Regions from separate parts of the Pantoea osteomyelitidis genome, predicted to be linked through region 1. Evidence: predicted binding sites of a transcription regulator. Region 1 holds the regulator's gene; the other holds the start of a gene.
What was found. Region 1 encodes PurR, which represses purine synthesis genes. Its sites were predicted from a motif close to CANGCAAACGTTTGCNTG; they were not measured.

Region 1 (4,143 bases):
ACCGCCTGCGCAGAGAAACCGCAGCTTGGCAGTTTCGGTGAACCTTTCATGTAAAGCAGAACCGGGTTTTCTGCGATCTGGCGCTGGATTTTTTCAACAGTACTCATAATTGCCTTCCTTAATTCCTCACTTCGTGTTTGTTTATTGTAGCGACTTCACCCTTACACTGAAAACGACATTTTGCTCAGGGTGAAGACAAACAGCCATCTTTGTTAAGCGGATTTGCGGAAAATAATTTTTTGCTGGCGGAGCGCGGCCTCGTTCGATTAATAATTAGCAATAGTTTTGTTGAGTTAACCGTCTGAAATTGTTTATTTTCACTGCAATGTGCAGACGCTAACAGATTAATCGAAAAAGACCTTACCTTTTGCAAAAAATCTGGATTAGAATTGTTTCGGCTCTGATCGCGGATCAGATTATTCCAACTTTTTTCGCGCCAGATTTTCCTGTGGTGCACTGAACCTGTAACCGGACTATGCGTTTACTGATTACGCTTTTTGTACTGGCTATTGCGCAGCTGTTCTTTAATGTGGCCTCGGCTTCGCCGCAGGTACCTGTTAATGCCAGTTTGCACAAGGCGGAAAAAAAGAGTGCGCGCGACGATGAGCGGCGCAAACGTCGTCCCGTTAAAACCACGGCGAAAAAGTCTCGCCTCTCGCCCGTTGTGAAGTCGACACTAAAAAAGCCGAAAAAAACTCAAACCGCCACGCTGCACGCGGCAAACAAAAAAAGCGTGCCGACATCCCGTAAACGCTATGGCCACCAGCGTCAGGGCCAGGACCAGGTTATCACGGGCGATCTCACCACCATCAAAATGAGCAAAACCCACCGTCTGCGCTATCAAAAAGCGCGTGAAACGGCGATGAATAAGCTGATGGGCCAGTTGGGCAAACCTTATCAATGGGGCGGCACCTCACCCCATACCGGTTTCGACTGTAGCGGTCTGGTGTGGTACGCCTATAAGGATGTGGTAAAATTCAAGATCCCGCGCACCGCCAATGAAATGTATCATCTGCGCGATGCCGCGCCGGTAAAACGCGAGGCGCTGGAGAAAGGCGATCTGGTGTTTTTCCGTATAAACAATCGCGGCGCAGCCGACCATGTCGGCGTCTATCTCGGGAATGGCAAATTCATTCAGTCGCCGCGCACCGGTAAAGATATTCAAATCAGCGCGCTGGGCGAAGATTACTGGCAGCGACACTATGTCGGCGCCCGTCGGGTGATGACCCCCAAAACGATTCGCTGAAAAAGCCGGGCTTGCCCGGCTTTTTTACGCTCAGTGCATGATGGCGGTGAAGCTGAAAGCCACGATCATCAGCAATGCCGCCACGGTGGTGGTCAGCGCCAGTCTTAAATCAGTGTTCATTTGCTCTCCTTTACGCTTATAAAGTGTGTGGTTATTGTCATTTTCTCATAGCGCCCGGTAAAAATCTCGTTTTATCGATTCAGCCTTGCTAGAATTCGCCCTTTCGTTGCGCAACAGCAGCAACGCTATGCCGTCCGCTCTATTTAAAATGGCGTTTTTATCTGCCGGAACGTCACTTCACAGACGACAAACCAGACAAAAAAGGCGTGAAATACCTTTAGCGGACGCAAACGTTTAACATTATACTTATCAGTAGGTTGCGATAAGCCGGGAGTATCGTTTTCATGGCAACAATCAAGGATGTGGCAAAACGCGCGGGTGTTTCTACCACCACCGTTTCTCACGTCATCAATAAAACGCGTTTCGTTGCTGAAGAGACGCGCAACGCCGTTTGGACCGCGATTAAAGAGCTGCACTATTCGCCCAGCGCCGTGGCGCGTAGTTTGAAAGTGAACCACACCAAAACGCTGGGTCTGTTGGCTACCTCCAGTGAAGCGCCTTACTTTGCGGAAATTATCGAGGCGGTGGAGAATCACTGCTTCGATCGCGGCTATACCCTGATTCTGGGCAACGCCCACAACGACCTGCATAAGCAGCGCGCCTATCTGTCGATGATGGCGCAAAAGCGCGTCGACGGGCTGCTGGTAATGTGCTCAGAATATCCCGACGACCTGCTGAAAATGCTGGAAGAGAACCGCAACATTCCCATGGTGGTAATGGACTGGGGTGAATCGCGCGGTGACTTCACCGATACCGTGCTGGATAACGCTTTTCAGGGCGGCTACCTTGCCGGTCGTTATCTGATTGAGCGCGGTCACCGCGATATCGGCGCCATTCCCGGCCAGATGGAGCGCAACACCGGCGGTGGACGCCATGCCGGGTTCGTGAAGGCATTAAATGAAGCGGGTATTCAGCTGCGCCCTGAATGGACGGTACAGGGCGACTTCGAGCCGGAATCAGGCTATCAGGCGATGCAGCAAATTCTGAGCCAGAAACAGCGTCCGACCGCCATATTCTGCGGCGGCGACATTATGGCGATGGGGGCGATTTGCGCCGCCGATGAGCTGGGGCTGCGCGTACCGCAGGATATTTCGGTCATCGGCTACGACAACGTGCGCAACGCGCGTTACTTTACGCCCGCGCTGACCACTGTGCACCAGCCAAAAGCCCAGCTGGGTGAGAAGGCGCTGGAGATGCTGTTGGATCGCATTACCAGCAAGCGTGAAGAGCCTCAGACGATTGAAGTCAATCCGACCCTGATCGAACGCCGTTCGGTAGCGGATGGCCCCTTCCGGGATTACCGTCGCTAAGCGCCGCCTCAAATCTCGCTTAGCCACTCCTGATTCAATGTTTGCGCATCGCCCAGGTAGCTTAACAGCCAGCTGAGCGCGGGTGATGCGCGCTGTTCTGACCAGCTGACGCAGCAGGGACTCTCCGGAAAAGGCACGGGCAATGTCAGCTCGGTGATTTCTCCTGACCTGAGCAGCGGCCGTGCCAGATGCCCCGGCACCATCGCCACGCACAGACCGTCCAGCAAGCACGCCAGTCCGGTTTGCCAGTCCGGCACCACCAGCCGCCGCTGATTGTCCAGCGTCCAGGTATTGCGGCGCGGCAGCGCGCGCGATGTATCTTCCAGCACCAGCGAAGGCCAGGCGCGCAGCGCCTCATCCTCAATCTGCGCCAGTTGCGTCAGCGGATGGCCGCTTTTCACCACGCAGCGCCAGTTAAGCGCTCCCATATCGCGAAAGGCGAAACGTCCGCCAACCGGAATCGCCTGGGTGGCGCCAATCGCCACATCCACACGCCCGTCAGCCAGCGCATCCCAGACGCCGTTAAATACCTCATAGCTGATCAGCAGTTCAACATCGGGAAAGTGACGGTAAAAATCCTTCACCAGCTGGCGCGTGCGGGCGGGCTTGACTATGCAGTCTATCGCGATGCTGAGCTGACCGCGCCAGCCGTTAGCCAGCTGTTGACACTGCCGCCGCGTGGCGAGCATTTTTTTGATAACAGCGCGCCCTTCGCGCACAAAATGCTCGCCAGCCGGGGTCAGTACTACCTCCCTGTGTTGCCGCTCAAACAGCGGTACTGCCAACCAGCTCTCCAGCTGGCGCACCGTATAGCTCACGGCCGAAGGCACGCGGTGCAGTTCCTGCGCCGCTGCGCTGAAGCTGCCGGTACGCGCCACGGCATCCACCACCTCAAGACCATACTCAGACCACATAAGCTCTCTTCAAAAATTTTAACAGCAACCCGCAAATATTAACGTTTCACAAGCAGTAGCGCATCCTTTTACACTTTGCGGCGTTTAACCTTTACCGAGAATCACATGCTGACTTCAAAAGGATTTCTGCTCTATCTCGCCTTGCTGAGTATGCTCGGCTTTCTGGCAACCGATATGTATCTGCCCGCCTTCGGCGCAATGCAGCACGATTTCAACACCGTCCCCGGCACGATCAGCGCCAGCCTGAGCCTGTTCCTGGGCGGTTTCGCCTTTGCCCAGCTGATCTGGGGACCGCTTTCCGATCGCATTGGCCGTAAGCCGGTATTGCTGGCTGGCCTGCTGCTGTTTGCGCTGGGCTGTGGCGGTATGCTATGGGTCGCCGACGCCCGACTGATGTTGGCGCTGCGTTTTCTGCAGGCGGTGGGTGTTTGCGCGGCAGCGGTGAGCTGGCAGGCGCTGGTAGTTGATCGCTATCCGCAGGCGCATGCCAATAAAGTGTTTGCCACTATTATGCCGCTGGTTGCGCTTTCACCGGCGCTGGCGCCGCTGCTGG
Region 2 (4,143 bases), on a different contig from region 1:
CGCTGCTTTACGCGCTGCTGGAGCGTCCGGGCGCTATCCTCTCGCGGGAGCAGCTGGAAAATCGCATCTACGGCTGGGGCGAAGAGGTAACGAGCAACGCCGTAGATGTGTTGATCCACGGTATGCGCCGCAAGCTGGATAACGATGCGATCCGCAACGTGCGCGGCCTCGGCTGGCGGGTACCGGCAATATGAAAGCCTGGCCTTTTATGCGCTCGCTGCGCAACAAGCTGCTCAGCACGCTGCTGGCAATTCATCTGATCATGATCGGCGGCGTGAGCTGGTATTTCTTCAGCTGTTACGGCGACATGATCGGCACCATGAAGGATGACCAGCTGTCAAAAATCGCCGATGCCTGGGCGACCAACAAACAAATCCCCGCGCTGATGCCGCTGATGCCCCATGCCGATAAGCTGAAAAGCGCCTATGTGGTTCAGCTCTGGGACAGCAATAACCAGCTGCGCGCCAGCTCCTGGCCTGCGCTGCATGTGCCGCTGCAAACCACCAAAGGGTGGCATGACGTCAGCGCAGGCCGCTGCCATGATTGCGCATGGCGGGTGTTTACCCGCGCCGGTGCGCCGGGCAGCGATATCGGAACTATTCAGGTGCTGCATAATCTCGGCTACATGAAAACGGTAGTGGTGCAGCGTGCGCTCTCGGCCATCGTGCCGCTACTGCTGATGATGCCGCTGTCGCTGCTGGTGATCTGGCTGGTGGTGCGCAAAATTACCCGCGATCTGCGCACCGCCTCGCGCCATATCGCCGCGCAGGAGACGCACCATCCTTACAGCGTGCCGCCCGACGGCCTGCCCGACGAGATCCTGCCGCTGATCGCCGCCTATAACTCGCTGCTGGATAAGCTGCGCGCCGCCTGGTCGGCACAGCGGCAGTTTCTGGAAGACGCTGCTCACGAGCTGCGCACGCCGGTAACGGCGGTAACCCTGCAGCTGGAGAACCTGCGTCAGCACATTCAGCCAGGAGAGGCGAGCCGTCAGTTCGATCAGCTGGAGGCGGGCGTCACGCGCACGCGCCATCTGGTGACGCAGCTGCTGAATATCTCGCGTCAGGAAGATCGCTCGGTGATCGCCACGATAGAGAACATTGAGCTGGAGGAGGTGCTGAAAGAAAGCATTGAACAGCTGATGGTGGTGGCGGATAAGCGCGGTATCGATATTGGCTACAACGGCACCACCCATTATCGCTTGCAGGCCAGCCGCTCCGATCTGCGTAGCCTGTTTGATAACCTGATCGGCAATGCGATGCTGCATACGCCGGAAGGGAGCCTGGTGGATGTGCTGCTGCACCGCGTCGCCGGGCACACGGTGGTGGATATCGTCGATAACGGGCCCGGTATGCCCGAATCCTTTATCGATCGCGCCTTTGACCGCTTCACCCGTTCGCCCGACGTGCAGGCGCAGGGCAGTGGACTCGGTTTATCTATCGTGCGCAGCGTGGCGCAAAAACACCGTATGCAGGTTTCTCTTTCTAATTGTTTCGGTCCGCAGGGCGAAATCTGCGGTTTACAGGTACGCGTAACCCTTCCCTGATCTCTGCCACTTTTGCAACGAACCAGACAACGTAAACGGTTGCCTGGTTCCGTTCGTTACAGCGTTATTTTGTGATCTTCATCACATATTAACGGAATTGAAATGCAACACATTTTGACAAACGTGATCAAAATCTATTTTCTATCGCTTTGCGACCAATACTCTAAGCAAACTCAAAACCGGGTCCCGATAACACGGTTAAAAACTCACCGCCCACCCGCTGGGATTGATTTCACTCCGACTGCATGTTCACCGATGCGGTCGAAAGCATGTGGTTAACAATAATGAAATTCAAAGCATTGATAGCAGGCGCCTTACTGGCTGGCTCATACACGGGCGCGGTACAGGCTGATAGCGATCCGCAGTATGTTTCCGACTGGTGGCACCAGAGCGTAAACGTGGTGGGCAGCACCCACACCCGTTTTGGACCGCAGTTCAACAACGACGTTTACCTCGAATATGAAGCCTTTGCTCATAAAGACTGGTTCGATTTCTACGGCTACCTGGATCTGACTAACTTCTTTGGCGTCGGCAACAGCAACGCCAACGGCATTTTCGATCACGGTTCGCCGATGTTTATGGAGATTGAACCGCGTTTCTCCATCGACAAGCTGACCGGCACCAGCCTGGCTTTCGGCCCGTTCAAAGAGTGGTATTTCGCCAACAACTATATCTACGACATGGGCCACAACAGCGCTAACCGTCAGAACACCTGGTATATGGGTCTGGGCACCGACATCGACACCCACAGCGATGTTGGCCTGTCGCTGAACGTCTATGCCAAATATCAGTGGGAAAACTACGGCGCGGCGAACGAAAACAGCTGGGATGGCTATCGCTTCAAGGTGAAATATTTCGTGCCGATTACCACGCTGTGGGGCGGCAACCTGAGCTATATCGGCTTTACCAACTTCGACTGGGGTTCCGACCTTAACGAGAAGGGTGGTTCGTCACGTACCAGCAACTCTATCGCCTCCAGCCATATCCTGTCGCTGGCTTACGATCACTGGCACTACTCGGCAGTAGCGCGTTACTTCCATAACGGCGGACAGTGGGCTGATGGTCGCGAGCTGAACTTCGGCAACGGACCTTTTGAAGTGAAATCGACCGGCTGGGGTTACTACCTGGTGGTAGGTTATAACTTCTGATTGAACGCCCGGCCTTCCCTGCGCGCAGGAAAGGCCGGGCGGAAAGCGCTGTCAGCTGTGCTTTACCACGTTGATGCGCCACGGAATGCCGAACTTATCAATAAACATGCCGAACCCGTTGGCCCAGAAGGTCTCCTGCCATGGCGTGGTGACTTTTCCTCCCGCCGACAGCTTCTCAAACCAGGCTTTTCCCTGCGCTTCATCGGTAGTGGCCAGGCTCACCGCATAACCCGCATGGGGGGACGCCGGCGGATGATCGGTGTTGCCGTCGCTCATCATGATCTCGCCCTGACCAATACGCAGATGCGCATGCATGATTTTATCCGGCGGGAATGGCGCGGCAGAAGCATCGCCCACCTGCTGACCCTGTTCGGGCATATCGCCAAAAGTCATCTTAAACAGCAGCTCGCCTTCTGTGGCTTCCAGGTAAAAATCGATCGCCTCTTCACAGCGGCCATATAAAAACAGATAAGGACTGACTTGCATCTCCACCTCCGTACATGGGTTGTGTGAATTTCTTGTCTCGTCCAAAGTGTAGACGATAGCGAGAGTACGCCGATCTCAGCCCTGACAATAACGGCGGAACAGCTGCGCCATGTAAGCGCTCATGGGCGTCAGCGTGGTATCCCGGCGCTGAATCAGATAAAAAGTCGCTTTGGGCAGCGGCTCATCCAGCTCCAGCGCCACCAGCTGGCGACCCAGAATCGGATCGGCAATCACATCCACCGACAGAATGCTGACGAAATCGCTCTGCGCCACCAGGCTGGTGCAGGCCATAAAGGTTTCGCAGATCACGCTGATGTTCGGCGTTATGTCCCGATCGTGAAACATATCGTGCAGCAGACGATAGTAGCTGCCTTTCGGCGTGGGCATCGTCCAGCTACAGTGTTGCAGCGCTGCCAGCGAGCGCGCTTTTTCACAGGGATGGCCTTTGCGCACCACCACCTTATATTCGCGTTCCGTCAGCCGCTCATAGCTCAGCTCGCGGTCAAAGTGGCGCTGATCGTAGGTATTGATGGTGAAATCAAGCTCGCCCTGGCGCAGCTCGTGGATCATCGATACCAGCTGGCCCTCCACGATGCGCACCCGTACCTGCGGGTATTCGCGATGAAACTGGTCGATGACCTGCGGCATAAGCGTGCGCGCCACGCTGCTGCCGATGCCGATATTGACGCGCCCGCCCGCCAGCCCGAGACGCTGCTGAATATCTTCCTGCGCCGTGCGCAGCTCTTCCAACACCAGGCTGGCATGACGGAAAAAGTTATCACCGATATCGGTGAGCACCACCCCCTGCTGGCGACGGATAAACAGCCGCGCCCCCAGCGCCTGCTCCAGCTCCTGAATCGATTTGCTCAGCGCGGGCTGTGAAATACCCGACAGGCGGCTGGCGGCGCGAATGCTGCCCTGGCGCGTGACTTCCACAAAAGCGCGCAGCTGGTGCAGCTTGAT

Region 2: ABU178_RS02720 (nucleoside-specific channel-forming protein Tsx) is a predicted target of PurR. The motif match lies at 1,575-1,592, and genes of this name have one in related genera.

What each region holds. Positions count from the first base shown of each region.
Region 1 covers NZ_JBGFSN010000004.1:926,921-931,063, reverse strand. Annotated here, with positions in the region: gene ABU178_RS09500 (Grx4 family monothiol glutaredoxin) at 1-110, opposite strand, end outside; gene ABU178_RS09495 (C40 family peptidase) at 476-1,246, shown strand; gene cydH (cytochrome bd-I oxidase subunit CydH) at 1,277-1,366, opposite strand; gene purR (HTH-type transcriptional repressor PurR) at 1,651-2,676, shown strand; gene punR (DNA-binding transcriptional activator PunR) at 2,685-3,590, opposite strand; gene punC (purine nucleoside transporter PunC) at 3,696-4,143, shown strand, end outside.
Region 2 covers NZ_JBGFSN010000003.1:100,038-104,180, forward strand. Annotated here, with positions in the region: gene ABU178_RS02710 (response regulator) at 1-194, shown strand, start outside; gene ABU178_RS02715 (sensor histidine kinase) at 191-1,546, shown strand; gene ABU178_RS02720 (nucleoside-specific channel-forming protein Tsx) at 1,831-2,694, shown strand; gene yjdN (VOC family metalloprotein YjdN) at 2,746-3,180, opposite strand; gene ABU178_RS02730 (LysR family transcriptional regulator) at 3,256-4,143, opposite strand, start outside.